Regions from separate parts of the Cytobacillus sp. Bac17 genome, predicted to be linked through region 1. Evidence: riboswitches for the same ligand, from Rfam matches in the RefSeq annotation. Region 1 holds a riboswitch; each other region holds the start of a gene.
What was found. A riboswitch is a leader RNA that binds a small molecule or an ion and turns the genes downstream of it on or off. The one in region 1 is predicted to bind thiamine pyrophosphate.
Positions count from the first base shown of each region.

Region 2: another riboswitch for thiamine pyrophosphate. It lies ahead of NR125_RS18610 (3-oxoacyl-ACP reductase); the one in region 1 lies ahead of NR125_RS04060 (ABC transporter substrate-binding protein).
Region 3: another riboswitch for thiamine pyrophosphate. It lies ahead of tenI (thiazole tautomerase TenI); the one in region 1 lies ahead of NR125_RS04060 (ABC transporter substrate-binding protein).

Region 1 is NZ_JALJRC010000001.1:810,587-820,926, forward strand. It holds gene NR125_RS04020 (metal-dependent hydrolase) at 1-55, shown strand, start outside; gene NR125_RS04025 (NupC/NupG family nucleoside CNT transporter) at 244-1,461, shown strand; gene treC (alpha,alpha-phosphotrehalase) at 1,510-3,195, opposite strand; gene NR125_RS04035 (glycoside hydrolase family 13 protein) at 3,235-4,911, opposite strand; gene treP (PTS system trehalose-specific EIIBC component) at 5,000-6,406, opposite strand; gene NR125_RS04045 (twin-arginine translocase TatA/TatE family subunit) at 6,688-6,861, opposite strand; gene NR125_RS04050 (NAD-dependent deacylase) at 6,979-7,692, opposite strand; gene NR125_RS04055 (YkvA family protein) at 7,839-8,252, shown strand; TPP riboswitch at 8,326-8,434, shown strand; gene NR125_RS04060 (ABC transporter substrate-binding protein) at 8,543-9,547, shown strand; gene NR125_RS04065 (thiamine-binding protein) at 9,561-9,854, shown strand; gene NR125_RS04070 (ABC transporter permease) at 9,851-10,340, shown strand, end outside.
Region 2 is NZ_JALJRC010000017.1:76,210-86,549, forward strand. It holds gene thiE (thiamine phosphate synthase) at 1-282, opposite strand, end outside; gene thiD (bifunctional hydroxymethylpyrimidine kinase/phosphomethylpyrimidine kinase) at 272-1,096, opposite strand; gene thiM (hydroxyethylthiazole kinase) at 1,059-1,919, opposite strand; gene NR125_RS18610 (3-oxoacyl-ACP reductase) at 1,933-2,694, opposite strand; TPP riboswitch at 2,798-2,908, opposite strand; gene NR125_RS18615 (OsmC family protein) at 3,025-3,486, shown strand; gene NR125_RS18620 (Cof-type HAD-IIB family hydrolase) at 3,520-4,269, opposite strand; gene NR125_RS18625 (sigma-70 family RNA polymerase sigma factor) at 4,648-5,214, shown strand; gene NR125_RS18630 (hypothetical protein) at 5,207-6,286, shown strand; gene NR125_RS18635 (hypothetical protein) at 6,329-6,619, opposite strand; gene NR125_RS18640 (AbrB family transcriptional regulator) at 6,761-7,822, shown strand; gene NR125_RS18645 (C39 family peptidase) at 7,866-8,618, opposite strand; gene NR125_RS18650 (hypothetical protein) at 8,667-8,834, opposite strand; gene NR125_RS18655 (MerR family transcriptional regulator) at 8,916-9,851, shown strand; gene speD (adenosylmethionine decarboxylase) at 10,010-10,340, opposite strand, start outside.
Region 3 is NZ_JALJRC010000003.1:207,206-217,545, forward strand. It holds gene NR125_RS07735 (PucR family transcriptional regulator) at 1-449, shown strand, start outside; gene NR125_RS07740 (CoA-acylating methylmalonate-semialdehyde dehydrogenase) at 596-2,053, shown strand; gene NR125_RS07745 (aspartate aminotransferase family protein) at 2,085-3,425, shown strand; gene NR125_RS07750 (transporter substrate-binding domain-containing protein) at 3,568-4,428, opposite strand; gene NR125_RS07755 (VOC family protein) at 4,650-5,105, opposite strand; gene NR125_RS07760 (MoeB/ThiF family adenylyltransferase) at 5,233-6,252, opposite strand; gene NR125_RS07765 (thiazole synthase) at 6,249-7,016, opposite strand; gene thiS (sulfur carrier protein ThiS) at 7,018-7,221, opposite strand; gene thiO (glycine oxidase ThiO) at 7,218-8,357, opposite strand; gene tenI (thiazole tautomerase TenI) at 8,354-8,965, opposite strand; TPP riboswitch at 9,053-9,158, opposite strand; gene thiC (phosphomethylpyrimidine synthase ThiC) at 9,188-10,340, opposite strand, start outside.

The DNA of each region.
Region 1 (10,340 bases):
CAGAAACGGTCAGTCTTTTCTGTTTGAATATATCGAGAAAAATACAGAAAGATGAGCATCTTGCTCATCTTTTTTATTTTCACCATGTATGCTGCATGCATAGATTTTTTCATTAATTTATTCCTTTTGCACATAATACAACTATTGAGCTTTACAAGCAGTTTCATTAGGGAATAGGAGTACTGCCAGAATCCTCCCTTGAGCTTCCTTTAAGGGAAAATTACATAGTTAAGAGGTGTTAATATGAATTTTATTTGGGGAATATTCGGTATCATTGTCGTTTTAGGATTAGCTTTCCTGCTCTCAAGCAACAGAAGGGCCATTAGTTTAAGAACTGTTGCGGGTGGGCTTGCCATTCAGCTGATTTTCGCCTTTCTCGTTCTAAAGTGGGAAGGCGGCAGAAAAGGTTTAGAATGGCTAACAATGAAGGTAAACGATATTATCAATTACGCTAATCAGGGAATTAATTTTTTATTTGGCGGCCTTTTTACAGATGAATCGGGTATCACCTTCGTTTTCGCACTTCAGGTCCTGCCTGTGGTAATCTTTTTTTCATCATTGATTTCTGTCCTCTATTATTTAAGGATTATGCAGTTTTTCATAAAAATCCTTGGCGGGGGGCTGTCAAAGCTACTCGGAACCAGAAAAGCAGAGTCCATGTCGGCAGCAGCAAATATATTCGTAGGGCAAACAGAGGCTCCGCTTGTTGTCCGTCCTTATATTGCCAATATGACAAAATCTGAGTTATTTGCGGTAATGACCGGCGGCCTTGCTTCTGTGGCAGGATCTGTTTTAATCGGATATTCCCTTTTGGGTGTGCCTCTTGAATATCTCTTGGCTGCAAGCTTTATGGCTGCACCGGCGGGTTTAATACTGGCCAAAGTCATGCTTCCTGAAACAGAGGATAAAGAAGAGCCTAAAGAATTCGATATGGAAGTGGATAGCGACTCTGCCAATGTCATTGATGCAGCCGCAAAAGGTGCAAGTGTCGGGCTGGAACTGGCTTTGAATATCGGAGCGATGCTTCTTGCCTTTATTGCTCTGGTTGCATTGATTAACGGTCTCCTTGGATGGGTTGGAGGATTATTCGGCTTCGAGGGATTAACGCTCGAAATCATTCTGGGTTATGTTTTCTCGCCTCTTGCATTTGCAATAGGCGTTCCATGGTCAGAAGCTGTGCAGGCCGGAAATTATATTGGCCAGAAGTTAATTTTGAATGAATTCGTTGCTTATTCTGCTTTTGCACCGGATATTCCAAATTTATCTGATAAAACGGTCGCAATCGTCAGCTTTGCCCTTTGCGGATTTGCCAATATTTCTTCATTGGGCATTCTGCTTGGAGGGCTTGGCGGACTGGCACCTAACCGCAGGCAGGACATTGCGCGGCTTGGCCTGAAGGCAGTTGCAGCAGGTGCCCTGGCTTCTATGTTAAGTGCTGCCATAGCTGGAATGCTTTTTTAAATATCATGTGAAAAATCCTCCCGCTATTTACGGGAGGATTTTTTGATCTTATTTCTTTAAATAATAGATAACGGATTCATACGGCCTTAATTTAATGGTCTGTGCTGCCGGAGGTGACTGATTGTAATTGGACAGTAAGATCTCATCTTTATATTCGTCTGCCTGATGGTGTTCAGGAATGATAAATGATGTTTCTTCCCCATAGAAATTATTCACGACCAGCAGCTTTTCATTATTGCCATTTCGAACATAAGCAAATACCTTAGGATGCTCCTCAGAAATCAGTTCATAGTCTCCGTACGTGATAATATCATATTGCTTGCGAAGCTGGATCAGCTTCTTATAATGATAAAAAATAGAATCTCCGTCCTTCAATGCTTTTTCGGCATTTATTTCCATATAATTTGTTGCAACATTTATCCATGGCGTTCCATCGGAGAAACCGGCATTTTCAGAACTATCCCACTGCACCGGGGTCCGGGAATTGTCGCGAGACTTGCTTTTGAGAATATTTATGATTTCTTCTTCACTCATTCCCTTTTCCCTAAGGATATTATAAACGTTCAGTGATTCTACATCTCTGTAGTCTCCAATGTTTTCAAAGCCTGGGTTTGTCATGCCAAACTCTTCACCCTGATAAATATAAGGGGTTCCCTGCATCATATGAATGACTGTCGCCAGCATTTTAGCAGATTCACGATGATATTTCCTGTCATCACCATATCTTGACACAATTCGGGGCTGATCATGATTGCACCAGAATAAAGCATTCCAGCCTCCGCCCTTGTGCATCTCAGTCTGCCACCTTGATAAAATCTGCTTTAACGCTCTAAAGTCAAATTCAGCGATTGCCCATTTCTCTCCATTTGGGTAATCCACTTTCAAATGATGAAAGTTGAAAGTCATGCTCAGCTCTTCCCTCTCAGGATTGGAATACTTTATACAATGTTCAATGGAAGTGGAGGACATTTCGCCAACAGTCATACTATCGTATTTTGAAAATACATTTTCATTCATTTCATGCATAAATTCGTGTACACGAGGTCCGTCTGTATAGAATTTTCTGCCGTCTCCCGGAGGCACAGATCCGTTATCATCGGGAAACTCCTGGTCTTTAGAAATCAGATTGATTACATCAAGTCTGAAGCCATCTACACCTTTTTCAAACCAGAATTCCATCATGTCATACACTTTTCGGCGAAGCTCTTCATTTTCCCAATTTAGATCCGCCTGCGTGACATCAAAAAGATGGAGATAGTATTGGCCGGTTGCTTCATCATATTTCCATGCATTTCCACCGAATTTTGATTCCCAGTTTGTCGGTTCGCTTCCATCGTCCTTAGGGTCTTTCCAAATATAAAAATCACGGTATGGATTGTCTTTTGATTTTTTTGCTTCCTGGAACCATTGATGTTCTGTGGAAGTATGGTTTACTACAATATCCATAATGATTTTAATGTCCCGGCTATGTGCCTCTTCAAGAAGCTTTTCAAAGTCAGCTAGAGTTCCGTATTCTTCGTGAATGCTGAAATAGTCACTAATATCATATCCGTTGTCGCGCTGCGGAGATTTATAAATTGGTGTCAGCCAGACGACGTCCACACCTAATTCTTTTAAATAATCAAGCTTAGCAATAATACCAGGAATGTCTCCAACCCCATTTCCTGTCGTATCGTTAAAGCTTTTTGGATAAATTTGATATACTACTGATTTTTTCCACCATGGTTGTTTCATTAGAATCACACCTGTTTTAGTTTTTTAGAAATTGAGTTTTTAGCTGTTAAAAAGAAGGACCTGAGCTTCATAGGGACGCAGCTTAATTGTTCTGTTAATTTGTATATCTTTATAATTCCCAATCAGTGCCTCAAATTTCTTTTCCTGGATGTATGCAGGGGGTTCTACTTCAGGGTTTCCTCCATAGAAGTTGCACAAGACAAGAAGGATCTGATTGCCCAATGTTCTTGTATAAGCGTACACTTCAGGATGTTGATCAAGTATTAGGTTATACCTGCCGTAAACAATAATTTCATTTTTCTTTCTAAGTTCAATAAGCTTTTTATAGTAATGAAAAACAGAATCAGGGTCTTTCATGGCCTTTTCCACATTAATGTCTTTATAGTTAGGGTTTACTTTTATCCAGGGGGTTCCATCCGAAAAACCTCCGTGCTCGGAAGAATCCCATTGCATCGGCGTCCGGGCGTTGTCACGCCCTTTTGCGTATATGCTTTCAAGGGCCTTATCCTCTGTCCAGCCATCGTTAAGTGCTTCTTTATAAAAATTAAGTGTTTCTATATCCCTGTACTCTTCAACGCTTGAGAAACGGACATTCGTCATTCCAATTTCTTCGCCCTGATAAACATAAGGAGTTCCCTTCATCATATGAAGCAATGTTGCGAGCATCTTAGCCGACTTTTCCCTATACTCTCCGTCATTGCCGAATCTTGAAACAGAGCGGGGCTGGTCGTGATTATTAAAGTAAAGGCTGTTCCAGCCAGCTTTATCCAGCTCATTTTGCCATTTTGTCAGGTTTAGTTTTAAGTCACACAGATCAAGGGGTTTAAGATCCCATTTGCCGTTTGGCCCGTTGTCCAGGCTAACATGTTCAAATTGGAAGACCATATTTAACTCATTTCGTGATTCCCCTGTATATTGCCTGGCCCACTCAGGAGTCACACCGGGCATTTCGCCAACAGTCATAACATTAAACTTCGCTAACGCCTTTTCATTCATCTCCCGCAGGTATTCATGAATTCTGGGGCCGTTTCGATAATACTTGCTTCCAGAAGCATATTTCTTTCCAGGCTTTGGTTCATCATCAGGAAGTCCCTCTACTTTGGAAATAAAGTTGACCACATCCATTCTGAATCCATCAATGCCTTTTTCCAGCCACCAAGTCATCATGTCGTATATTTCATTTCTAAGTTTCGGATTATCCCAATTTAAATCTGGCTGTTTCTTTGAAAACAGATGCAAATAATATTCTCCTGTTTTATCATCAAGTTTCCAGGCGGATCCCCCGAAATTGCTTCCCCAGTTATTCGGCTCTTTTCCATTCCTTCCTTCGCGCCATATATAATAATCCCTGAATGGATTGTCTTTGGATTTCCTGGACTCTGCAAACCAGATATGTTCGTCTGAACTATGGTTCACCACCAGATCCATAATGAGTTTAATCTCTCTCTTATTCATCTCTCCGAGAAGTTCTTCCCAATCTTCCATTGTTCCAAACTCACTCATAATATCCTGATAATCGCTTATATCATAGCCATTATCATCATTTGGCGATTTATATACTGGAGAAAGCCAGACCACATCAATCCCTAGCTCTTTCAAATAATCCAGCCTGGAGATGATACCCTGCAAATCTCCTATTCCATCTCCATTGCTATCCATGAAGCTCCGCGGGTATATCTGGTAAACTACACTTTCTTTCCACCATTGCTTCTTCATATGGCGACCTCCGATTTTTAACATTTGTGTGCATGCCCCAAGAAATGGCGATACCATGGAATCATAGAACCCCATGGCATCAATCTTTCTATTCTGCTTTTTTAAATTTAGAGAAGGCTAAGGTCAATACAAACGGTACGACAAGTGCAATACCCATTCCGATAAAGAAAGAACCCCAATTTTCCGCAAAGATAGAGAAGAATGCCGGCAAGCCTCCTACACCTATCGACGGTGCCTTAACTCCATTAATAGTGATGAAGATTCCTGCAATTGCTGACCCAATAATCGCTGCAAAGAACGGGTACTTAAAGCGAAGATTTACGCCAAACATTGCCGGTTCTGTTACGCCCAGCCACGCTGATACTGAAGAAGTTAGCGCAAGCCCTTTCAGTTTTTCGTTCCCTTTGCTTAACAGCATCATGGCAAAAGCGGCGGAACCCTGAGCTATATTAGACAATGCAACCATCGGCCATAAAAACGTGCCGCCAATGCTGCCGATTAACTGCAGATCAACTGCCAGGAACGTATGATGCATACCAGTGATAACGAGAGGGGCATATAATCCACCGTAAATCAAGCCTCCAAGGGCTGGAACAGCATCAAAGATTCCGACAACCCCATTTGTAATCCAGCTGCCGATCATGAATGTGATCGGTCCAATAGCAATAAAAGAAAGAAACCCAGTGATCAGTAAAGCGATCGGCGCGACAGTTAGAAGCTGAAAAGCATCAGGGATTCTTTTTCTCAGAAATACTTCTATCTTAGCCAATACGTATGAAGCAAATAATACAGGCAATACCTGCCCCTGATAACCTACCTTTTCTATTTCTAACCCGAATAAGTTCCACTTCGGAACTTCTTCAGCAGAACCATAGCCCCATGCATTTAAAAGATCCGGATGCACTAGCATTAAACCTAGCACAATACCAAGAAGAGGACTTCCGCCAAACCGGTTTACAGCACTCCATCCAATCAAACCGGGAAGGAATACGAAAGCAGTATTGGCAATCAGGTTAATGATGCCAGCCAGATCAGCCCAGTTAGTATAAACTTCAACAAAAGACTTATCATCAAAGAAAATATCCGGTGCTGTCATAATATTGTTTATCCCCATCAGCAAACCGGCTGTTACGATAGCTGGAAGGATTGGAATAAAAATATCTGCGAGTGTTTTAATGCCGCGCTGCAATGGATTTAAGTTCTCAGCAGCAGCACTTTTTGTTTCTTCTTTTGATGATTCGCCTATTCCAGTTGCTTCTGTCATTTCTTTATACACTTTATCAACAAGGCCTTGTCCAATGACAACCTGGAATTGTCCATTTGTGGAAAAGGAACCTTTCACTACATCTATATTTTCGAGTTTTTCTTTATTGACCTTCCCCTCATCTTTTAAGGCAAAACGCAGACGTGTAACACAATGAGTAGCCGCTGCGATATTATCCTTGCCCCCGATAGCTTCTACAATTTGCTCTGCTGACTCTTTATTCGTAGCCATTCTTCGCTCTCCTCCTGTTACCGTTTTCATATTATAGAAAAAAACAGTTATAAGGTTTTTATTTATTGTTCTCGCCATTTACAACTCTATCCAATTTAGCAAACCAACTTGTATATACATGAACTGTTTACGCTTTCATTTTATCTTGTATATACATGTTAGTCAACCATTTTTTCATTTCTCTCTTTTCTATACCCATTCACTCGCTTCGAAAGCCAGAAAATAAAAAACCGGCTTCGAGACTATTGTCTGCAAAGCCGGTTCTAAACCACTTGAATAGGTTATTTCCTTTTATCATTGTCATCATCTTTTGTGAGTTCACGGGTAGATTTCTTAAATTCTTTTAATGTCTCCCCGAACGCTCTTCCTATTTCAGGAAGTTTCTTAGGTCCAAAAATAATCAGAGCCAAAACCAGGATTAGAATTAAACCTGGAATACCGATGTTTGATAACATGCTGAACACTCCTTATATATCATATCGCTTGAGGCAGTAGTAATCATGTTCATTGTCCATTATAGTTGATTGATAAAAAAAATCATAGCATGAGTGCTATGATTTCATGTTTTTTGACTATTTGAAGGCTCTATCAAGTTCATCCAGCACTTCACCAATTTTGCGGTCATGAATCACTTTATCAGCATAAATATCGAAATCCGTAGGTTCCATATTAATAATCACAAGTTTTGCTCCTTTTTGTTTGGCTATCAGCGGAAACTGATTTGCAGGTGTTACAGTCAAGGATGATCCCAGAACAATAAAAAGTTCTGCTTTTTCTGTTTCATCTGCTGCGAAATCTAAGGCCTCCTCAGGGAGCATTTCCCCAAACAGAACCACTGAAGGACGGAGCACACCCCCGCAACGGCATTGGAATTGACCATGCAAATACCCCTCGCTCGGGAACTCTTTTTTACATTTCCGGCAATGGAGTGTCTGCAGATTCCCATGGAGCTCTGATATTTTTTCACTTCCCGCGAGTCCATGAAATCCATCCACGTTCTGGGTAATAATGCTCTTAATAATACCTCTCTTTTCCCAATCTGCAAGAATATAGTGCCCTTGATGGGGATTACACTCCTTAAGCCCGATTACCCTGTGCCGATAAAATTCTATAAATTCGTTCACATTTTCATTCAATGCTTTTGTACTGGCTATTTTCCCAGGATCTTTCCCATTCCATAATCCATTATTGGCAGACCTGAAATCAGGCAGTCCGCTTTCTGTCGACATTCCTGCTCCAGTCAATATTACTGTATAATTTGATTCTTTCAGCCATTTCTCAAGCATATATATCAGCTCCCAATAAGGTTTTGTCACAGGTTAAATTTGATTTCCATTTATTTCTCCCAATGAAATGTTTATGTCATGTCAGGTATGCGGTAAATACTAGATTATAACTGTTTATGCGAATTATCAATATAGGAGTGATAGCTATGCCTGAAATAGAAACCAAAGTTTATAAGGACGGCTATAAAAAATTTTCATCCAGGGCTAAACGTTATGCGGACGATCCTGAAAAAACAAAAGGACTTTTAAGAAAGGCTACACTTAAAGCAGATAAAAACCAATCTTCATTAAGTGATATATGGGAAAAGGTTCAGCTTCTGATCGATTTAGTAAAGTCATGGTCTAAAGGCGATTACCGGCATATTTCAAAAAAATCGATTATCTTTATTATTGCTTCCATACTATACTTTGTTTCCCCAATAGACCTTGTTCCTGACTTTTTAATAGGAATGGGAATCTTAGATGATGTAGCAGTCCTTGGTTTTGCCGTTAGCCAAATTACAGGTGAACTTGAAAAATTCAGAATTTGGAAAGAGAGCAGGACGATTGGAATGAAATAATTATTTTCTGTGCATTTTAATATTATTTGCTATAATAATGATGGAAAGTATTTATGCTGTCAAAATTAAATAGCAAGAAATGTAGGGGAACCGGTATGCCGGTTGAGACTTCATCATTAAGATGCTGACCCTTTGAACCTGATCTGGCTCATACCAGCGTAGGGAACATATTCTTAAACATACTAAATGTTTTTTATATGCGCCCTGGTTTATACCGGGGCGTTTTTATTTTTCAGGGCAGACTATCATTAACTTTCCTTATTACATAACGTTTTTTAGGAGGAGTACTTATGAAAAAGTGGATTGCAGCTATCTGTTCGCTGCTGCTTCTTTCAGGCTGTGCCGGCAATGGACCGGATAATCAGACTGGAAGCGAAGATTCAGACAGCAAACAAGATTTGAAAAAAGTTACTGTTGTACTGGATTGGACACCTAATACCAATCATACCGGCTTATATGCCGCAAAGGACAAAGGATATTTTAAAGAAGAAGGGCTCGATGTAGAAATTATAATGCCAGGTGAAGCAGGTGCAGATCAATTGACTGCATCAGGCAAGGCTGATTTTGGTGTCAGCTATCAGGAAAGCATCACGGAAGCACGTGTACAGGGCGTTCCCCTTGTATCGATAGCAGCTGTTATTCAGCATAATACTTCCGGTTTTGCATCCCCTGCCGAAAAAAACATTAAATCGCCGAAAGACTTTGAAGGAAAAACTTATGGCGGCTGGGGGGCACCTGTAGAAAAATCGGTAATAGACTCCCTAATGAAGAAGGAAAACGCTAATATTGATAAGGTCTCAATTGTTAATATGGGGGATGCTGACTTTTTTACAGCTGTTAAAAGAGATATAGACTTCGCATGGATTTATTATGGATGGACAGGTGTAGAAGCAGAACTTCGGGGGGAAAAGATTAATATGGTCTACCTTACCGACTACTCAGAAAAACTGGATTACTACACGCCCGTTCTCGCAACCAGCGAAAAAATGATTGCAGATGATCCGGATACTGTCAAAGCATTTGTAAAAGCAGCAGCAAGGGGATATGAATTTGCAATCGATCAACCTGGCGAAGCAGCAGATATTTTGTTAAAGAATGCTCCGGATCTGGACAGCGAATTGGTCAAAAAAAGCCAGGAATGGCTATCCCCCCGCTATCAGGATGATGCTTCAAGATGGGGTGAACAAAAGCTTGAAGTCTGGGAAAACTATGCAGACTGGATGCATGAAAATGGTCTTTTAGATAAAGAATTAGATGCAGGCAAAGCATTCACTAATGACTTCCTGCCGGAATAAGGAGAGTTCAAATATGGCAAACGCACTTGTAAGCATTCAGATCATACCGAAAACAAAAGATGGGGAAAATGTTATACCTTACGTTGATGAAGCAATTAGTGTCATTCAGCAATCCGGTGTTAAGTACGAAGTGCATCCCCTCGAAACAACGATGGAAGGCGATTTAGACCATTTATTGAAAATCATAGCTGATATGAACAGAAAAATGATTGAAAGAGGAAGCAGCAATGTAATCTCACAGGTAAAGGTTCTATATCAGCCGGACGGTATTGAAATGAGTGATTTAACGGAGAAATATCGTCCATGATAAATTTGTTCAGAAAAGGATGGAGGCCGGCTGCGGTTCTCCTTCTTTTATTCATTGCTTGGGAAATGGCAGTAAATCTGGCAGAAGTCCCTGCATGGCTCCTGCCTCCGCCAACAGAAATCGTTCTGGAAGCGATTTCGGGCTGGGAGGGCTTCAGCCACCACCTTCAATCGACAGTCATGCTTTCCCTATTGGGATTTGCCATTGGCACCGTCATAGGTTTAATCACAGCCGTTATACTGCACTTATTGCCTTTTATAAGGGAGTCGGTTTACCCTCTCCTCATACTTTCACAAAATGTGCCTATAATTGTTCTGGCTCCTTTGCTGGTTGTTTGGTTTGGTTTCGGGATACTTCCAAAGCTGATTGTCATCACGCTGGTTTGCTTCTTCCCCATTACTGTTGCTGCATTGGACGGCTTTCGCCAGACACCCGGAGAACTTAGGCATTATATGCTGATGGCAGGGGCCAGCAAAGGACAGCTGT
Region 2 (10,340 bases), on a different contig from region 1:
TATATGGACACCATCTGCATTTATTTTAACTGCCAATTCAATATCATCATTGACAATAAAAGGGATATTGCTCTGTTTGCAGATTGCTTGAAGCTTTTTTGCGAGCGATTCCTTTTCTTTACCATGAAGGCATCCTGCTCCTTTTTCACGGAATTGAAATAACGTAATGCCTCCCTTGATGGCTGCTTGAAGGACATTTTCAGGATTCTGGCAGCAATTTGTGCTGCCCATTATGAAGTATACTTTTAATAAGCTTCTCATTGCCTGCGGATTAACAGCCATATCCTTCAGCCTCCTTCTTCCTTTTATTGAACGCCCAGTGATTGGTAGGTCCATGACCGCTGCCAATTCCTAAATCATTTTCAATTGCTGCCTGGATGAATTTTTTTGCCCGATCAACAGCCTCTGGCACGGTAAGACCGTCAGCGAGGCCAGCGGTTATGGCAGCCGAGTAAGTGCAGCCTGTTCCATGTGTGTTGGCTGTTTGTATTCTGCTGCTTTTAAATTCCGAAAACCTTTCTCCGTCAAAAAGAAGGTCTGCTGCTATGTCTTTTGCTTCATCATGGCCGCCTTTTATGATGACATTTTTCGCTCCAAGGTGATGCAGTTTTTTTGCTGCTTCTCTTTTATCCTCTAGTGAACGAATTCTTATGTCCGTTAAAACCTCTGCTTCTGGAATATTCGGGGTAATCACCAGAGAGAGAGGTATAAGATGCTTTTTCATCGCTAATATCGCTTCATTCTGAAGAAGACTTGCTCCTCCCTTTGCAATCATTACTGGATCTATGACGACATTTTTCCAGCCGTATCTCACAATTTCATTGGAAACACTCTCGATTATAACTGCACTAAAAAGCATTCCTGTCTTCACAGCGTCAGGTCTGAGGTCTTCTCCTATCGACTGAATTTGAGCAGAAACTGCCTCTGCTGTCATTGGATAAACTCCTTGAACACCCTTGGTGTTTTGAGCCGTTACCGCAGTTAAAGCAGACATGCCGAAAACACCGAGTTCCTGAAATGTTTTTAAGTCAGCTTGAATGCCCGCGCCGCCGCCGCTATCAGAACCCGCTATGGTTAAAGCTTTGTTCACTTTCATTTATATTGCCTCCTAACTGGTGTTTTTCAAAAGAGCCATATGATTCAACATCTGCAGCTGAAATGTTATATAAGCTATTCAAAAACTCTATTTGGAAAGTGCCTGGTCCTTTGCCATCCGATTTTTCTGCTGCGATTTCGGCTGCAGAGCCATAAACGACCAATGAAGTTACTGCCGCTTTTACAGGATCCTTTTCAATAGCAGCGAAAGCTCCTATTATTGAAGTAAGAAGACATCCGGCACCCGTTACTTTCGTTAGAAGAGGATGGCCATTGTTAATGGCAAAAGTGGATCTTCCATCTGAAACGATATCCTGTTTTCCTGTAATAACGGTTACTGCACCAAGTTCTTTTGCTGCCGACTTAGCAAGCTCTGAAGTGTTACCTGCTGCTTCAACTGCATCTACGCCCTTTATACTCCATTTCTGTCCTGCCGCGTTGGCAATTTCTGCAGCATTCCCTCTTATGATGGTAATATCTAACTCTTCTAATATTCTTTTAGCTGTATCTGTGCGATAAGCCGTGGCCCCGACACCAACCGGGTCAAAAATGACTGGAACCCCATGCTGATTTGCTGATTTACCCGCTATGAGCATACTTTTTACTTCTTTTTCTGTCAGTGTTCCCATATTGAGAACCAATGCACCAGCTATTTTAGCCATTTCAGCTGCCTCTTCATGTGCATATGCCATTACTGGTGATGCCCCAATTGCCAGCAGGCCATTTGCAGTAAAGTTTGTTACCACCACATTTGTAATGTTATGTACAAGAGGGTTTGACACTCTTACTTTTTCCAATAGACTGCTAAACTCCTGAATGTTCATCTAAAATCCTCCTTTAATTCATAACTAATCCGCCATCTACAACCAGATTTTGTCCAGTAACTGCCCTTGCCCATGGAGAAGCGAAGAAGACTATCGCATCAGCCACTTCTTGAGGATCTGTGACTTTTCTTAATGGAGTCGAGTTTTCGATAATTTTAAAGACTTCCTTAGAGGTCGAAGCACTGGCATCTGTCGTTTTTAACAAACCTCCCGATACCATATTTGCCGTAATTCCATATTGGCCCAGCTCATTCGCCATATTTCTGGTGAAGCCTAATAAAGCAGCTTTGCTGGTCGTATAGTCATGATAGGGTACAACTGGATGCTGGAATAGATTGGTGCCGACCGAGATTACCCTGCCAAACTCCAGTTTTTTCATATCTTCAAGACCTGCCTGAACTGTGTTCAATGCTCCCAGAATTGCACCTTCCAGCTGGCTTTTGTAATCGTCCCATTTAATTGTTTCTGCATCTTTTTTCGAAATAGGGTCAAATTGAAAGTTTACCAGTGCATTATTGACTATGGTTGTAATGGGAGCTCCAAAGTGTTCCTTCGTCTCTTGAAACATGGAGTTCACTTGAACACTGTCCCGAATATCAGCACGAATGGCAATGGCTTTTTCGCCAATTTCCTTCTGCAAAGCATGGGCTTTTTCCTCGCTATGGAAATAGTTAATGACAACTTTCGCTCCTTCTCTCGCGAATGCTTTTGCGGTTTCTTTGCCCAGCCCTCTGCTGCTGCCTGTAATAATGACAATCTGATCGTTAAGATTCATAGAAAATCCCCCTTATTGATAGCCAATTCATCTGTTTTAGAGAACAAAATAAAAACCAGATCCGCAATTGGACCTGGCTGAATAATCTAAGAGAATTAGTCGTTCCCCGCAATTACTACTTTCCTACGCTGGTATGATCCAGATCAGGTCCGAAGGGTAAAAAACAGTCCGGTTTCTTTCTCAGCCCGCGCATCGGGCACCCCTAGCAGTAAAACTATTAAGTTGGCTGTTTTCATCTTAGCCTGAAACGTTAAATCTGTAAAGTCTTGCAATTCTGCCTGTTCCTCTTTAAGGTGTAAATAGAAATACATAACTTGGAGGAATTAAAGAATGGCTGAACACCAATTCCAATTAAAAGCATATTGGCCAGGACTTCGGAATGATGTTGGAGAAATTGAAACAGGCGGGCTTAAAACAAAGGTTTCCATTCCGCCAGAAATGGAAGGACCCGGAATCGGAACAAATCCGGATGAAATGCTGCTGGGGGCAGCGGCAACTTGTTATATTATTACCCTGGCAGCTATGATGGAACGAAGTAAACTCGAGAAAGAAAACCTTACGATGGAATCAACCGGTATTGTAGATGTAACTAAAGGTGTGATTACATACAAGAAAATTATTCATCGCCCTGTTATCTTGTTACAGGGGGATGCGACTGAAAAGGATCATTCACTTGCGCGCAAGCTGGCGCAAAAAGCTGAAGCATCCTGTATGATTTCCAGGGCGATTAAAGGTAATGTAGAGGTAGAATTGGAAGAAACGATTCTAACTGCCAAAAATCCTTCGAAATAACCAAAAACCGGCATGATTGCCGGTTTTTATTCTTTAAAGAGCCCACTTCCGGATTGCCTGTGCAACACCAGCTTCATCATTAGTTCCCGTAATAGCATTCGCTGTTTCTTTCACAATATCCTGCGCATTTCCCATTGCTACACCCCAGCCTGATTCCTCGATCATGGCAATATCATTTAAGCTGTCACCCATCGCCATTACATTTTCCATCGAAATGCCAAGAAGCTCTGTTACCTTCTGGATACCTTTGGCTTTATTGATTCCAAGAGCATTTACCTCAATATTAGTTAAGCTGGAATTTGTAATCTCCAGATCCCCTTTTGTTTGAAGCTCTTTATGAATGAGTTCCCTGATTTCATCATCTGATATATCAAATCCAAATTTAAGCCATTCATGGTCATGAATATTTTCAGGCATTTCATTCGTCCAAACCCGTTCGCAGCTTGTTGCCCAGAAATTAGTCTTATGTGACTGGGATAGGTTCCACATCCACTCCATTATTTTTGAATCAACTGGAGTCCTTGAGATTGATTCACCATCAGGGCCAAATATTTCACTGCCGTTGACTGTGATCAAGTAGGAGTTCAATTCCAAAGAATCGGAATGGTCGCCTGCCGTAAGCCTGGATCTTCCAGTGCTCAAAATAACTTCAATTCCTTTTTCCTTTGCCTCTCGTATGGCCTTACGGTTTTCATCAGGAATTTCCCCTCTGGAATTCAACAAGGTTCCATCCATATCAAGAGCGATTAATTTGATCTGTGGAGTAATATTTAATTGTGACATAATAATCTCCCTTCTTTCTTGCACAATATAGCCATTATATAAATAAACAATCCTTCCATCAAAAACAAAGCACTTGAGCAGAATCATTTTTTCAATATAGGGATTATTATTCCCAATCTAAATGTAAAGGCTGGAATTACTCAATAAATGAGGTGATGATGAATGCCTCCCATACTATTTTTGCTCCTACTGTTCTTAACCTATGCATTGATGTAGATTTATTTATATAGGAGCCTACTTAATGGTTTCCGCTTTTTTTGTATAAGCTTAATAAATGCCAAAAAGTTGAAGCGATTTTCTTGCATCTGTCGTCTAACTGTCAGTCAAACAAAAGGCAGCCGGAATAGGCAGCTGGCATTTTAGCAAGGAGGCAGTCATGTGAGCTCTGATGAGTATGTAAAGCGGTCAATTGCTGATCAAGTAGACCGTGCTCTCGTTCTTGAAATGATCATGGATGAGTATGGTACCGTTTTGAAAAGATTGATATACAGCTATGTGAATGATTGGAATGCGGCCAGTGATTTAACACAGGATACCTTTATTACTGTTTATGAAAAGCTGGAAAGTTTCCAGCAAAGATCCTCCTTTAAAACATGGATTTTCACAATTGCTATTAATAAAAGCAAAGACTATCTGAAAAGCTGGCATTACCGCAATATGGTCATGAATGAAAAGGTTTTTTTCCTGAAAAAGGCTAGAGAAAAAGATCCGGAAGCATCATTTCTTGAACGGGATGAACATCAAGAATTGCTGAAAACGATTGAATCCCTCACAGTAAAATACCGGGAAGTCTTCCTTCTCCATTATTACCAGGATCTCAGTCTGGCAGAAATAAGTGAGACCCTTAATATCCCTATTTCTACTGTTAAAACAAGGCTGTACAGAGGACAGGAAAAAGTGAAGAAGATACTATCTGCTTCAGAAAGAGGTGAACAGCATGGCTGAACTGAATCAGGAAGTGAAGAAAGTATTGAAGGCTGCATGGACGAAAGAATCTGTTTTCACAGAAGAGGAAAAACAGAGAGTTAGAAACCGGATCGGCACTTCTGCTGTTAGAACCAGAAAAAAAGACTATGTTCCAAAACTTCTTTCTGCAGCTGCAGCTGCCGGGTTTGTCATACTGATAGGCGGGATTGCCGGGATTCAGACAGATGTATTGAACAAGCAAAATGGACAGGAGACCGCCATTGCAGATAAAGGTTTTTATCCCGGCCTTGCAGATGGCGCTATGCTAAACAACTGGAAATTGAACAGTTTCGAGAAGGACTCATACGGGCACCTTTCTGCAGCTTTTACTGGGAAGGCAGAGGTCACAGGCACTCTGGATTTCCAGGAAGAAATTGTATACTTTCTGCCTGATCATGATTCCTTAAAAGTACTGCCGCTCATGGATGGCAAGAACATAAAAATAACTTTTAATGAGACGGATCAGGAGAAGCTAAAAAAGGTGTTCGGTGTAACCGAACCAATTACAGAAGAGAATGCTTCTTTAATTATAGGTGGATATCGCGCTGGGGAAGGCTCTGTACATCAGGCTGAAGTCTTAGAGGTGGCAACTCCAAAAGATCCTCAAGTGGAAGCTGTTCCATTTCAGCTGGCCCTAAATAATAATACGGAACTGGTCCTTCGGGAGCCATTAAACCATGTGTTTAAAGAATTTTCTTTAAGAGGAACGGATGAAATCTTAAGAGGTTTAAGCCCGGCAGAAGTATTCCAGCTCTATCTGTTTGCAGAGGAAATTGAGGATTATTATACTCAATATGCATTGTTTAACCATGATCAGGATATCGGAAAACCGTTTCCTTCCCTGAATCATTACCTTGATGCTATAAACGAGTCTTCATCTATCCCAGAAAAACAGACATTATTGCATCGAGTGAAGAACGCCCGTTTAGAAGAAGTCATTATCGATGACTCTTCAGCTTATATTTCCATATCTGAAGAGGATGGGTTTGGCTTCGGCCTAAGCAAAAACAGTGAAGGAATATGGAAAGTAAACTGGATGCCAATCCAATAAATTGGCTGAGCTTGTACCTCTGATGGTGCAGGCTCTTTACATTTACCTAAATAGGCCTCCAAAGAATACGATGATGGCTAATACGGATGAAAGAAACAGGGTGAGGATAATGGAAAATAATACATGAAAGCCCGCCTGCCAGTTTTGGACTTTCTTTAAGACAAAAACACTCACGAAGAAGACAAGGACTGTCAGGAGCAGGAGGAGCGTAAATGGACGATGACCTATTTTATTCAGATAAATATCATACAGAGGCGAAAAACCCAGCATCAAAAATAACCCGAGACATATAAACGATAAGATGAAAACAAAATGGCTTAATTTTTCCGGCATGGTTAGTCCCCCTTCTCTAAAATGATCTTCTCTTTAATAAATTGTATGAAAACATTTGATTATATAAAACTTGTAATTCATTCATTGTTTTTATATGGTATAAATATCTTTAGGTATACTAAATAAAAAGAAGGTTGTTTTGTGAATAAGAATTTATTGATCACCTTTCTATCTGCTGTATTTGGTGCAGTATTATTTTCTTTATTGCATATTCCGGTCGCCTTTTTGCTTGGTGCATTGACTGCCGTTATGATTGGGAGCCGGCTCAGCAGGATTCCGTTTTATTGGCCAGCAGGATTTCGCGATGCCGGGATTATCATCGTCGGATACAGCATCGGCCTTTCTTTTACACAGGAAGCGGTCCTGCTTATCCTGCAGAAGCTCCCTTTTATTTTGCTCATTACCGTTTGCATGGTTCTCTTTAGCGCCATATCTGCACTTCTTATTGCGAAATTAATGGGCATCGACTATCCCACAGTTTTGATCGGCAGTATTCCCGGAGGTCTGTCCCAAATGATTCTTCTGGCAGAGGAAGTCAAAGGAATCGATATCACGGTTGTTACCTTTATGCAGGTCGCACGGCTGACCATGATTATCTTCATCGTCCCTATCCTAGTATTCGGACCTTGGCTGAATGTCTCTGTCGGTCCCGGTTTTGAAGCTGCAGAACCTTTATGGGGTGATTTATTCCCTGGTATTTTACTCTTTGTCTTCGTTTCTTTTACCGGCATTATCCTAAGCAAACGCCTGAAGCTCCCTACCCCGTACCTTCTTGGTCCGATTATGGGAACAGCGGCCCTTGTCATTTCCGGTATAAACGGACCCGAACTCCCGCCACCTGTTTTGGATTTATCACAGCTATTAATCGGGGCTCACATCGGCATGATGATGAAGCCTGAAAAGCTGGCAAATAAATTTAAAACCATTTCACTGGCTGCCTTAAGCGGCCTGCTTCTCATTACGGGTTCGGTGCTGCTTAGTTTTATGATTATGCACTTTTTTCACCTTTCCCCTGCCACCAGCTTTTTGAGTCTTGCACCCGGAGGCATGGACCAAATGGCCATAATCGCCCATGAAACCGGCGCAGACTTAGCCATAGTAACAGGCTATCAACTATTTCGGCTGTTTTTTATATTCTTTGTAGTACCTCCATTTTTAAAATGGATCTTTGTAAAGTTTAAGAAATTAGCATCCTCAAGCTAAAAAGAAGGGACTGCAAGCGGCAGCCCCTTCTTTTGCTATTATTCTAGTTAATGACAATGGCCTGTGAACCCATCAGCTCCCAGGCTTCAATAAACTGCTGTTTGGGCACCTTTTTATTTTTTGTGCCATACGGGTCGTTAATATAGATATAGTCCTCGTCATATCCGGTAATTGCAACACTATGCATCTGGAATGTCACATCAACTGGTCCGCCCGGTGTATTCCAGGTTTCGAAGGATGCTGCGGGTGATAGGCTTGCAGTTGTTATAATCCAGACCGGCGAACCTTCTGCAATTTTTTCAAGGAGCACTTGAAAGGGCTTGCCAGTCAGATTCTCTGCACGTTCAGGAAAATACTTTTTCGCGAGTTCGAAAATTGGCCCCTGATAAACGCCTAATCCTGGTCCATCCTCCATGTTGCCGACAAAGCCTTCATTTGGATTCCCGTATTCACCTCCGCTATATCTAAGCGGCACCCGGTTAATTTCCTGTGCTAATTTATTTTTAGATACTTGAATGCCTTCATAATTTATAATCATTGCTAAACTAGTAATCTCACATCCATTATACAGACGGGGACTATCCATTTGATTGTACAATGGCACATCCAGGAGAACGGATTTCTTTTGAATTTCCTGCTTCACAATCGGTACATGGTTTGCCTCCGCATGCGGAATTGCACTATAGTGTATTTCATTTTTTTTTGAAGGTTCACTGCTCCCCATCTTTATGCTTCCAAAGGTCAGCGTCAATCCAACCCCTGCAGCAACAGACAAAGCAATAATTCTATTAGCCACTTTACCTACTCCCTTTAAATACTTGCAGTTTTTCAATATTCTAGTTTGCTAAACACAGCTTTCATTGTGACATACACGTCCGTATATGACAAATAACTTGCTGGCTGTCAAATTCTTCATGTTTTTTGTCAGAATGGCTCCTTTTTGCTTTTTTCTGATGAATATCGTCTTCTTTTGATAGCTTTTGTCAAGCGGCAGGAAAACACGGGATATCATGCTGAATAGTTAGTTAGAAGTTGTTTCGGAACTGGCATCCGAAAGTTTCAGAATCTATTTTATATGAAAGGGCTGAGTAAAATGGATACGCAATATATGAAAGCTTATACAATCAAAGAGGTTTCGAAAATGCTGAATGTGCCTCCTGGAACATTAAGGCAATGGGAAAAGGATTTAAACGGACTTCTGCTAATTCCCCGTTCAAAACAGGGAGCCCGCTTTTATACAGACCATGAAATCGCATTGCTTGAAAAGGTAAAGCAGATGCGCGATAAAAATTTAAGCAAGGATATGATCCGCGAATTAATGCAAAAACATATGGACTTTGCTTCTGAAACTGGTATTGAAGCAAATGAAACATCCTTGGCGGCAGTCAATCAGGAAACAGCATTACATACAGAGCAACAGGCTGTCATGAACGCCGAACAGTTCATGGCATTGATGGATGGTTTCAGGGACAGTTTAATTGCAGATGTCAGAAATGAAATTCGCAGCGGTGTTCGAAAGGAAGTTTTAGACGAAGTGAAGAAAGAAATTAGCAAAGGATCATTGCATACTGTTAAAAGCCTGTCGGATTCGATCTATAAATCAGGAGAAAAAACCAAAGCGGAAATTGAATCACTTGGCGCAAGGATTGAGCAGTCTTCTGAGAATACTTCCGAAGCGTTCGGAACCCTTTCAAAAAGGGTGGCGAAAAGTACGAAGCGTACTTCTGATCAAATTCACCATTTGACAAACAAGCTGGCAGAATCCTCGGAAGCGTCTTCTGAAGAGTTCAAAACCATGATTCATTACATTTCATCTTCAGCTGAGGTGACCAGCACCGAAATCAGCTCGCTGATAGAAACGTTAAACACAGACAGAGAAATTTATATCGATACCATTAATAAAGAACGTGAACAATACTGGCATGAAGTAAAGCAGCGGGAAGAGATTTTTCAGGATATGATCGTCTCCTTCCGAAGCGCGGCTGCAGCACAGGAACCCGAGAAAAAATGGTGGGAGTTCTGGAAATAGATTATGTAATTATTTTTAAGTTTGTGCCGTTAATGTATGTACATTTATTAAAAGAACCAGGAGAATATAAACTTCTCCTGGTTCTTTTAATGTTCCCCGCCATCTGGTACTATTTGGTTTTGGTTTAATAGAGGCCGATTAACTGAGAGCCTTCAGGATCACTCTGATAAAGATCCGGGGTTAATATTTTTTCCGTAAAAAATTTCGTCCATCTCCGTTGTAAGCCGCTCAGTGATCTCTTCAGCTTCCTTAGGATCCAGCTTTTCCTTCGTGTATCCGAATAAATAATTATCTAAGTCAAAATCCCTTATTTTACATTTGGTGTGAAAGGTATGTGCCTGATAAATATTCACATCGATCATATCAAAATCTTCTTTTACTTCTTCAGGAATATAATTTTGGATTGAACTGATGTCATGGTCGATATAAAGTTTTCTTCCGTCCGTGTCCCGTGTAAATCCCCTGACTCTGTAGTCGATTGTCATGATG
Region 3 (10,340 bases), on a different contig from region 1:
GTAAACCCGTTCACCATTTAACGGAAATAAAAAAAAGCTACGAACTTGCAAAAGAGGCCTCTATTATCAGGGAAAAGGTACGAAATGAAAAAACTAGCTATTTTTATGAAGATTTACATATATACAGAATCATTAATGCTGCCTATGATCAAGGAATTTTATATGAATTTGTGTCTGATTATTTAAAGCCTGTAATAATATTTGATCGCCAAAATAACACAAAGCTTATGAATACATTAAGGTTATATTTAAAATTCAATGGTTCAAAAAAAGAAACAGCGAAGCATCTTTTTATTGTGAGGCAAACACTTTATCACCGGCTTGAAAAGTTATATGAGCTAATAGGAGAGGACTTTATGGAACCGCCAAAAAGACAAGCGTTTGAATTAGCGGTTGCGGCTTATGAGTATCTGGATGGTGCTAAGCAAACACCTAAAGAAAAAGACTAGCTGTAAGAAAAAACATCGGATTTTTTCTGAACGTAACGTATTCCTACAAAAATATTTTACATTCTGTCTAATGAAAACGATTTATTCCGTTAATATAATTAGATTAGTAAATTTTCATAATATTCGGATCAAGAGGAGGCAGAATTATGGTTGTAACTAATGAAGTAAAGACACTAAAAAATTTTATTGGCGGTCAATGGACGTTATCAGAAAGTATGAATGTAAGTGAAATCCCAAATCCAGCTACAGGTGAAATTATTGCAAAATTGCCAATCTCCACACGTGAAGATGTTAATCATGCGGTCGCGGTTGCAAATAAAGCATTCCAAACTTGGAAAAAGGTACCAGTTCCTCAACGTGCGCGGATACTCTTTCGTTATCAGCAATTACTGGTTGAAAACTGGGATGAGCTGGCAAGACTAGTTACACTTGAAAATGGTAAGAGTTACAAAGAAGCATATGGAGAGGTGCAGCGCGGAATTGAATGTGTTGAATTCGCTGCCGGTGCCCCTACACTAATGATGGGCGATCAACTTCCTGATATTGCAACTGGTATTGAGTCCGGTATGTACCGTTACCCAATTGGAGTGGTTGGCGGCATTACTCCATTTAACTTCCCAATGATGGTGCCTTGTTGGATGTACCCACTAGCCATCGCTTGCGGAAATACCTTTGTGTTAAAACCGTCTGAACGCACCCCGATTCTGGCCAATCGCTTAGCTGAGTTGTTTAAAGAAGCTGGTCTTCCGGATGGGGTCCTAAATATTGTTCATGGTGGCCATGATGTTGTAAATGGCATCCTTGAACATGAGGATGTAAAAGCTGTTTCTTTTGTTGGTTCACAGCCTGTTGCAGAATATATTTACAAAACAGCTGCAGCGAATGGAAAGAGAGTACAGGCATTGGCTGGAGCGAAAAACCACTCGATTGTTATGCCGGATGCTGACCTGAATAATGCAGTTACCAATATCATTGGAGCTGCCTTTGGATCAGCCGGTGAACGCTGTATGGCTGCATCTGTTATAGTAGCCGTTGGAGAGATAGCGGACGAGTTAGTTAACCGACTAAAACAAAAAGCTGATGAAATTAAAATAGGAAATGGGCTGGATGAAGATGTATTCCTTGGCCCAGTTATTCGTCAAGAACATAAGGAACGGACCATTCAATATATTGAGATCGGGGAAAATGAAGGAGCCCTCCTTGTCCGTGATGGGAGAGAAGAAGGAGAACAGGAAGATGGCTATTTCGTGGGCCCAACCATCTTTGACCATGTGACAACAGATATGAAAATCTGGAAAGATGAGATATTCGCCCCTGTATTGTCAATTGTCCGTGCAGAAACCCTTGAAGAGGCAATTATGATTACAAACCAATCCGAGTTTGCTAACGGTGCATGTCTATATACAGACAGCGCGAGTGTAATTCGCACATTCCGTGAAGAAATTGATGCAGGTATGCTCGGTATAAATTTAGGTGTACCGGCTCCAATGGCATTCTTCCCATTCTCAGGTTATAAAAATTCATTTTACGGTGACCTTCACGCCAACGGCCGCGATGGGGTAGAATTTTATACCCGTAAAAAAATGTTGACCGCTCGTTATTAATAAACAATTATAATGAAATGAGGAAATAAGAATGCTAGCTACGGAACAAGGTAAAGATCTGCAGAAAAAGGATGAGCGTTATATCTGGCACGCAATGAGAGGTTCTGCTCCTGTTTCAGGAAACCTAATTATTAAAGAAGCAAAAGGTGCCTGGGTAGTAGACATTGAAGGGAACAAGTATTTGGATGGATTATCTGGCCTCTGGTGTGTAAATGCCGGTTATGGCAGAAAGGAACTGGCAGAAGCTGCTTATGAGCAGCTTCTAAAAATGCCATACTTTCCAATGGCTCAAAGCCATATTCCTGCCATTAAGTTGGCTGAAAAACTTAACGAATGGCTTGGCGATGACTACGTATTATTTTTCTCAAATAGTGGGTCTGAAGCAAATGAAACAGCATTTAAAATTGCGCGTCAGTACCATCAGCAGAAAGGAGACCATGGACGGTATAAATTCATTTCCCGCTATCGTGCTTATCACGGAAATTCAATGGGAGCTCTTGCAGCAACAGGTCAAGCTGAAAGGAAATATAAATATGAGCCACTAGCTCCGGGCTTTATCCATGTGAACCCACCAGATGTATATCGAAATCCGATTGATGAGCATACCCTTGAAAGCGCTCAGGAAGTTGACAAGGTAATGACATGGGAATTAAGCCAGACTGTAGCAGCCATGATTATGGAGCCAATTATTACAGGGGGCGGTTGCTTAATTCCTCCTCAGAACTATATGAAAAAGGTTAAAGAGATTTGCGAAAAACACGGCGCCCTTCTAATTTGCGACGAAGTAATTTGTGGATTTGGGCGAACAGGTAAACCATTTGGTTTTATGCATTATGATGTAAAGCCGGATATTATTACGATGGCTAAAGGGATCACAAGTGCCTACCTGCCACTTTCTGCTACAGCGGTTAAAAGAGAGATTTATGAGGCTTACAGCGGCAATGAACAATATGATCGCCTCCGCCATGTAAATACATTCGGAGGTAACCCAGCGGCTTGTGCGCTTGCATTAAAGAACCTAGAAATTTTTGAGGATGAAAAACTAATTGAACGCTCACAGTTTTTGGGGGAACGATTATTAAAAGAACTTGAAGAAGTAAAAGATTTACCATTTGTAGGCGATGTTCGAGGAAAAGGACTTCTTATCGGCATTGAGTTGGTTGAGGATAAAGAATCGAAAAAACCGGCAAGTGTTGAAATCCTTAATAAAGTAATAAGTGCCTGCAAGGAGAGAAAACTAATTATTGGCAAAAATGGGGACACTGTTGCAGGCTACAATAACATCTTGCAACTTGCTCCTCCTCTAACTATTACTGAAGACGACTTCACCTTTATCGTCAAAACACTGAAAGAAAGCTTACGTTCTATTTAAATTAAAGCTATTTTAATAAATAGTTAGGGAGGTACATTATCGATATTTCGACTATGAGCCTCCCTTTTTTGTGTATAATAATATCCATGCACCAAATTCTTGATTAAAATCAGGGACGGTTGTCTATGAATCTTAAATCGACCTATTCAATCCACTTTTTGTAAAGCGCGTCGAATTTACCCTGTAGCTTCATTTCATCCATCCACATTTCCAGATAACTAGCATAAATGAAATCACCGCGCGGGATCATATAGCCCTTTTCACTGTTGGTGAAAGGCTTGTCAGTTAAAGCGGCATATAGTCTTTCATCTTTTCTGGCATATAGCATTGCTTCCACAGTGTCTGTGATCATAACATCATAAGTTCCATCCGCAACCAAACCTGGGATATCCAGGTTGTTTTGAACAACGGTTACGTTAGCATTACTCAGATATTGACGGACAAACGATTCATTTGTTCCACCTGGATTTACGCCAATACGCACGGAAGGTTTGTTGATATCTTCAATTGTAAGGTATTTATCTTTGTCTTCCGCACGTATCAAAGGTACCTTACCGAAAGAAATGTAACCTTGGGATACATAAGCGTTTTTTTGTCTGGCTGTATTTCGAGTTACGCCTCCGACAGCGATATCAAATTTATCTGCCTGCAGGTCTTTCAACATGTCAGGCCATGTAGTTGAAACAAACTGTACCTCCACGCCAAGATCTTTGCCAAGTTCTTTGGCAGCGTCTACGTCATAGCCTTCGTACTCATTTGTCTTAGGGTTCAAATATGTAAAAGGCTTGTAGTCCCCTGTCATACCTATCCGAATGTATCCTCTCTCGATAATTTCATCTAACTGCGTAGCCGCAGCGTTTTTCTGATAGCCTGGTGCATTTTTCGATGCGGATTCGGCCGATACGTTTGGTGTGGAAATCAAATCGTGACCGACATACCCAGTACCTACCAAGGATATACTGATAATTCCAGCCAATAAAACTTTCCTCCAATTCTTAAACACGTACTTCCCTCCATTTTTTATAGTTAGTTTTTTTTTATTCAATATCGTCTATTAACTTCCTAGAAATACGACAAAACAAATAGAATACCCTTCAAAAATCAAAAACTTAACCAAATATTACAATTTCATCAATTGGTCAGTGGTTTTTTTAATAAGTGATTTGTCTCCTATCAAAATAAAGGTTCTAAGTACACTGCCTTTAAAGATCAATGTCCAGATAGTCAAAATAATCCGTTCGCTAAAGTACACTCGGTTTTTTCAGAATCATGGCTGCTGATCATTTCGCTTAACTCTGCAGGTACAATTTGCCAGGATACCCCAAACTGATCCTTAAGCCAGCCGCAAGCCTGTGCCTTTACATCCCCGCCTTCAGAAAGCTTTTCCCAATAGTAGTCTATTTCTTCTTGATTCTCACAATTGACTATAAATGAAATTGCCTCGTTAAACCTGAATTTTGGCCCGCCATTAAGAGCAGTAAACTCCTGTCCTTCCAGCTGAAATTTCACAGTCATAACCTTTCCCTCTGTCATGCCGCTAAGTTCGTGCCTTTCATTTCCATAGCGGGTTATCTTGCTGATAGCTGAGTTCTTAAAAATAGAAGTATAAAAGTTTGCTGCCTCTTCGGCTTCTGTATTGAACCATAGGTTTGGTGTGATTTTTTGGATTTTATGCTTCATGCCATCAACTCCTGTTTAGATGCTCTTCACCTTCATTTTAGCTTAATTTTGAGTTTGATATTTAAAGTAATTACTATTTGCCTAATAGTCAATAAAGCCTGTCACTCTTAGCGACAGGCATAACTCATTATCCCAGGAAACGATGATACAGATTCTTCGCCCCGATAATGTCTCTTACCCCGTGAATCAGCACTCTTCCATCCTTAAATACAACCACTCTGGCCTGATCGATCGAAAATGAGAGCAAATAAGGATTGCTCTCTACATTGATACCTTGAGAGACCAGGGATTTTTCCAGATAAGCAACATCCATATCTTGAAGGACTGAAGGCCGGATTTGAACGGTATCCCTCCCGCAAAGCAGGGCTGTTTTTGTCTGATTTCTGTAGTCCAGGAAGGGATAAACTGGATCAGTCCCGCACGATAAGCACTGCGGATTCTTTAATGTAGAAACATTAACAGAACTAAAATGATTTTTCCATACATCAAAAGAAACAAGTGTCCCGCGTAAGGATTCAAAGCCTTCTGCCAATATCTTTAATGCTTCAGCAGACTGGTGAGCCGCAGCCATTTGAATAGCAGGCTGAATAACACCAGCCGTATCGCAGGTAATTCCCCCCAATGGCAATTTGTCCATCAGGCAATTCAGGCACGGTGTCACCCCAGGCAAGATGGTATAGCTTAAACCATAGCTCCCCACACAGCCTCCATATATCCAGGGAATCCAGTGCTTTTGAGATATATCATTGATCAGAAAGCGAATGTCAAAATTATCTGTTGAGTCAATGATTAAATCAACACCCTTAACCAGCTCTTCAATTTCCTGTACTCCTACATCCATAACCCGGGGGATAACTTGCACCTCAGAATTGATGACTTTTAGGCGGTTAGCCGCCGCTATCGCCTTTGGCACTTTTCGTGCAGCATCCTCTTCACAATAAAGCTGCTGGCGCTGCAGGTTGCTCCACTCCACATAATCCCGGTCGGCAATGGTTAATTTGCCGACACCTGCCCTTGTGAGGGTTTCTGCATTCGCAGCCCCTAATGCACCAGCCCCTACAATCAAAGCGTGTTTTTCCCTCAGCTTTTTCTGTCCCTCTTTGCCAATCGGAGGAAATAACATCTGGCGGGAGTATCGCTCATTCAACTAAAAATCATTCCTTCCGCCGGGCTGCTTGCTGACGCATAACGTTTTTGGGGCATCCGGCCTGCTTCATAGCCCAGCCTCCCTGCTTCAATGGCGAGTTTCATTGCTTTTGCCATTTTAACAGGATCATCGGCAGAGGAGACAGCCGTATTTAATAACACTCCATCTGCTCCCAGCCCCATTGCCAATGCCGCATCTGCCGGGCTTCCAATTCCAGCATCCACAATAATCGGCACAGTTGCCTGCTCTGTAATAAATTGAAGATTAATAGGATTAATGATTCCCTGCCCTGAACCAATTGGAGAAGCACATGGCATGACCGCATGGCAGCCTAGTTCTTCAAGTTTTCGAGCAAGGACGACATCATCAGAAGTGTAGGGCAGAACAATAAAACCCTCGTCTAATAGAATCTCCGCTGCTTTTATTGTTTCTATTGGATCAGGAAGAAGCGTTTTGCTGCATCCAATAACCTCAACTTTAATCATGTCGCAGAGCCCGGAAGCTTTGGATAACCTTGCTATTCGGACAGCCTCCTCAGCTGTACTTGCTCCTGCCGTATTAGGGAGTAATTTATATTTCTTTAAATCCAGCTTTTCCAAAAAGTTGGGCTGGCCCGCTTCAAAAATGTTCATACGGCGTACAGCAAAGGTAAGCACCTCTGTTGCCGAAGCTTCTACAGCTTCCCTTTGCACATCAAAGCTTGGATATTTCCCTGTTCCCAGCAGCAGCCTGGAGTTAAATTCATAAGGTCCAATTTTCAACAAATCATCCGCCTCCTACAAAGTGTACAATTTCGATTCGATCCCCATCTGTCAGAATGGTTTCAGCATGCGTGGATTTATCCAAAATATGCTGGTTTAGTTCAACAATGACTACCTTTTGCTCCAAATTGAAATGCTCGAGCAGAAGGGAAACGCGATTAACTGTGTCCGGAAGCTCCATAGCATCTCCGTTAATGACAACTTTCATAAAAGCACCCCATTTGACGTATGGACTAAAGATTCAAGGCGGGAAAGCTCAAACGGATTTGGCTGCTCCGTTTTTCCTTCGAGGATGTCTGCCATCAGTACGCCTGTTGCCGGGGCAAGGAGGATTCCATTCCGAAAATGGCCGGCCGCAATATATAACCCTCTATAAACAGGATGTTCTCCTAAAAAAGGCTGGCCATCAGCCGATTGCGGACGAATTCCTGTCCAGGCCCGCTCCCATTCAGCCTTCGCTATATCCGGAACAAGGTTTTGCGCCTTTTCCATCAGCGTGGATATCCCCTCAAGGGTCACCTTCTCATCAAATGAATTGACCTTAACGATCGCTCCAACTACTAATCTCCCAGATTGCTTCGGAACGATATAGCATCCATGTGAAAAGATCGTCCCTTGTACAAGCGGTTTTTCAGGTATCACCGAGAAGCACTCGCCTTTAACCGGAATAATGGGCAGCGAAAGGCCCGCTCTTTCAAGAACCTCCCTGCTCCAGGCCCCGGAAGCCACGATAACGGATTCTGCCAGGAATTCTCCCTGGCTGGTTTTGACCCCATGAACCTTTTCATCTTTTAAAATAAAATCTGATACGTGTGTATACTCATAAATTTCTGCACCGAGGGCCATTGAAGCTTTTGCAAAGGCAAGGGACAATTCATATGCCTGAACCTGTCCGTCATTCGGTATATACATGGCACCCAGCAATTTGTTTGATACGGATGGCTCACGTTTAATCAGGTCATCAATCGAAAACCATTCGGCCTGCTCACCCGCTTTTTGCTGGCTTTCTATCAATCTTTTTAATGTCTGCTCCTCCTCTTTATTAGCCGCCACTTTATATACACCCTTATTTTGATAGCCAATATGCACTTGTGATAAATCTTCCAGTTCAGGAATCAGGATCCGGTACATGGAGCGGCTTTTGCATGCCAGCTGAAATAGCGGGCCGTCTTCTGCCAGTTCCGTTTGGGCTCCTAAAATTCCAGCTGCCGCTCCGGAAGCCTTGCCGGCTATTTTACCCTTATCCAAAACGGCCACTTTATACCCTCTTTTAGCCAATTGAAAAGCAATGGAGCTTCCGTTAATGCCACCGCCAACTATAACGGCGTCATAAATTTTCCTCATTTTTCCCCCTCCTCATTTAACTTTTTTGAAAAGAGCTTCGCTGCCTCTGCAGGGTCCTTTGCCTGCAAAATCCCTGACATTACAGCAATGCCATCTGCCCCCGCCTCCAAGACCTCAGGGACTTTCTCTGGTTTAATGCCTCCAATTGCCATTACCGGAATTTCTACTGCCTTTTTAAGAGCCTCCAGTGACCCAGTGCCCCTTGGCGGGATTCCCTTCTTGGAGTCGGTTTCAAATATGTGCCCAAACAGGATATAATCAGCCCCCTGTTTTGCAGCCTCTTCTGCTTCTTCAGGAGAATGTACGGAACATCCGATGGGCATATCTAGAAAATGCGTTTTGACAACACGGACTGGAAGGCTGTGAAAAGCAAGATGGACACCTGTTTTACATGCCCATGCAACATCCACCCGATCATTTATAACAATTTTATGAATGGGGATTCCCTCATTACAAAGCAGCTTAACTCCTTCATATAGCTCCCTTGAGGTTCGATGCTTTTCCCTCAAGTGGAACCTGTCTGCAAAGGGTTCCACTTCACCTGCTATCTCAGCAAAAGCCTCTAGAGATAGCTTTCCATCTGATATAACATGCAGCTGTTTCCTCATAGCGATAACTCCCCTGTTTTTTTATGCTTTTAGCAAATTAAAAACCACCTTCTAAATAGAAAGTGGCTGTACGGGGCTTATGAATATAGCCCCGATACTCCACTTCCCTACGCTGGTATGCCAGATCAGGTTCCAAGGGTTTTAAAGCTTTTGCTTTAATCTCAGCCTGCAAACGGCACCCCCAGCAGATATAATTACTATTAAATTACTAAAATACTATTTTTACTGATAAATACTTCCCCCGGTTTTTTTAAATTCCTCAGCTTTTTCTTCCAAGCCCTTCTGTATCGCTTCGTCCGTGTCAAGCTTATTCTCTTTTGCATAATTCCGGATATCCTGCGAAATTCTCATGCTGCAGAATTTTGGCCCGCACATGGAACAGAAGTGAGCTGTTTTAGCCCCTTCAGCCGGCAATGTCTCATCATGGTATTCCAATGCGCGTTCAGGATCAAGCGACAGATTGAATTGATCCCTCCAGCGGAATTCAAACCGGGCTTTTGACAGGGCATCATCTCTTTTTTGTGCTCCCGGGTGGCCCTTTGCCAGATCTGCAGCATGCGCTGCAATTTTATAAGTAATGACACCCTCGCGTACATCATCTCTATTTGGCAAACCCAAATGTTCTTTAGGAGTAACATAGCAAAGCATTGCCGTACCATACCAGCCTATCATGGCAGCCCCGATTGCAGAGGTAATGTGGTCATATCCTGGAGCTATATCTGTTGTTAGGGGCCCAAGTGTATAAAATGGCGCTTCCTTGCAGATCTCCAATTGTTTATCCATATTCTCTTTAATTAAATGCATTGGAACATGGCCAGGTCCCTCCACCATTACCTGTACATCGTGTTCCCATGCAATTTTCGTCAACTCCCCAAGTGTCTCGAGCTCTGCAAATTGAGCCTCGTCATTGGCATCTGCAATCGATCCCGGGCGCAGCCCATCCCCGAGTGAGAAGGCCACATCATAGGCTTTCATGATCTCGCAGATTTCTTCAAAATGTGTATATAAAAAGTTTTCTTTATGATGATGCAAACACCATTGGGCCATAATGGATCCGCCCCTCGATACAATTCCGGTTAAGCGTTTTGCCGACAGCGGAACATACCTCAAAAGGACACCTGCATGAATGGTAAAGTAGTCAACCCCCTGCTCAGCTTGTTCGATTAAGGTATCTCTGTAAACTTCCCACGTAAGATCCTCGGCAATGCCATTAACCTTTTCAAGTGCCTGATAAATGGGAACGGTGCCGACCGGAACGGCAGAGTTCCTGATAATCCATTCACGTGTGGTATGAATATTTTTGCCTGTAGATAGATCCATGATCGTGTCTGCTCCCCATCGAGTAGCCCAGGTCATTTTTTCTACCTCTTCCTCA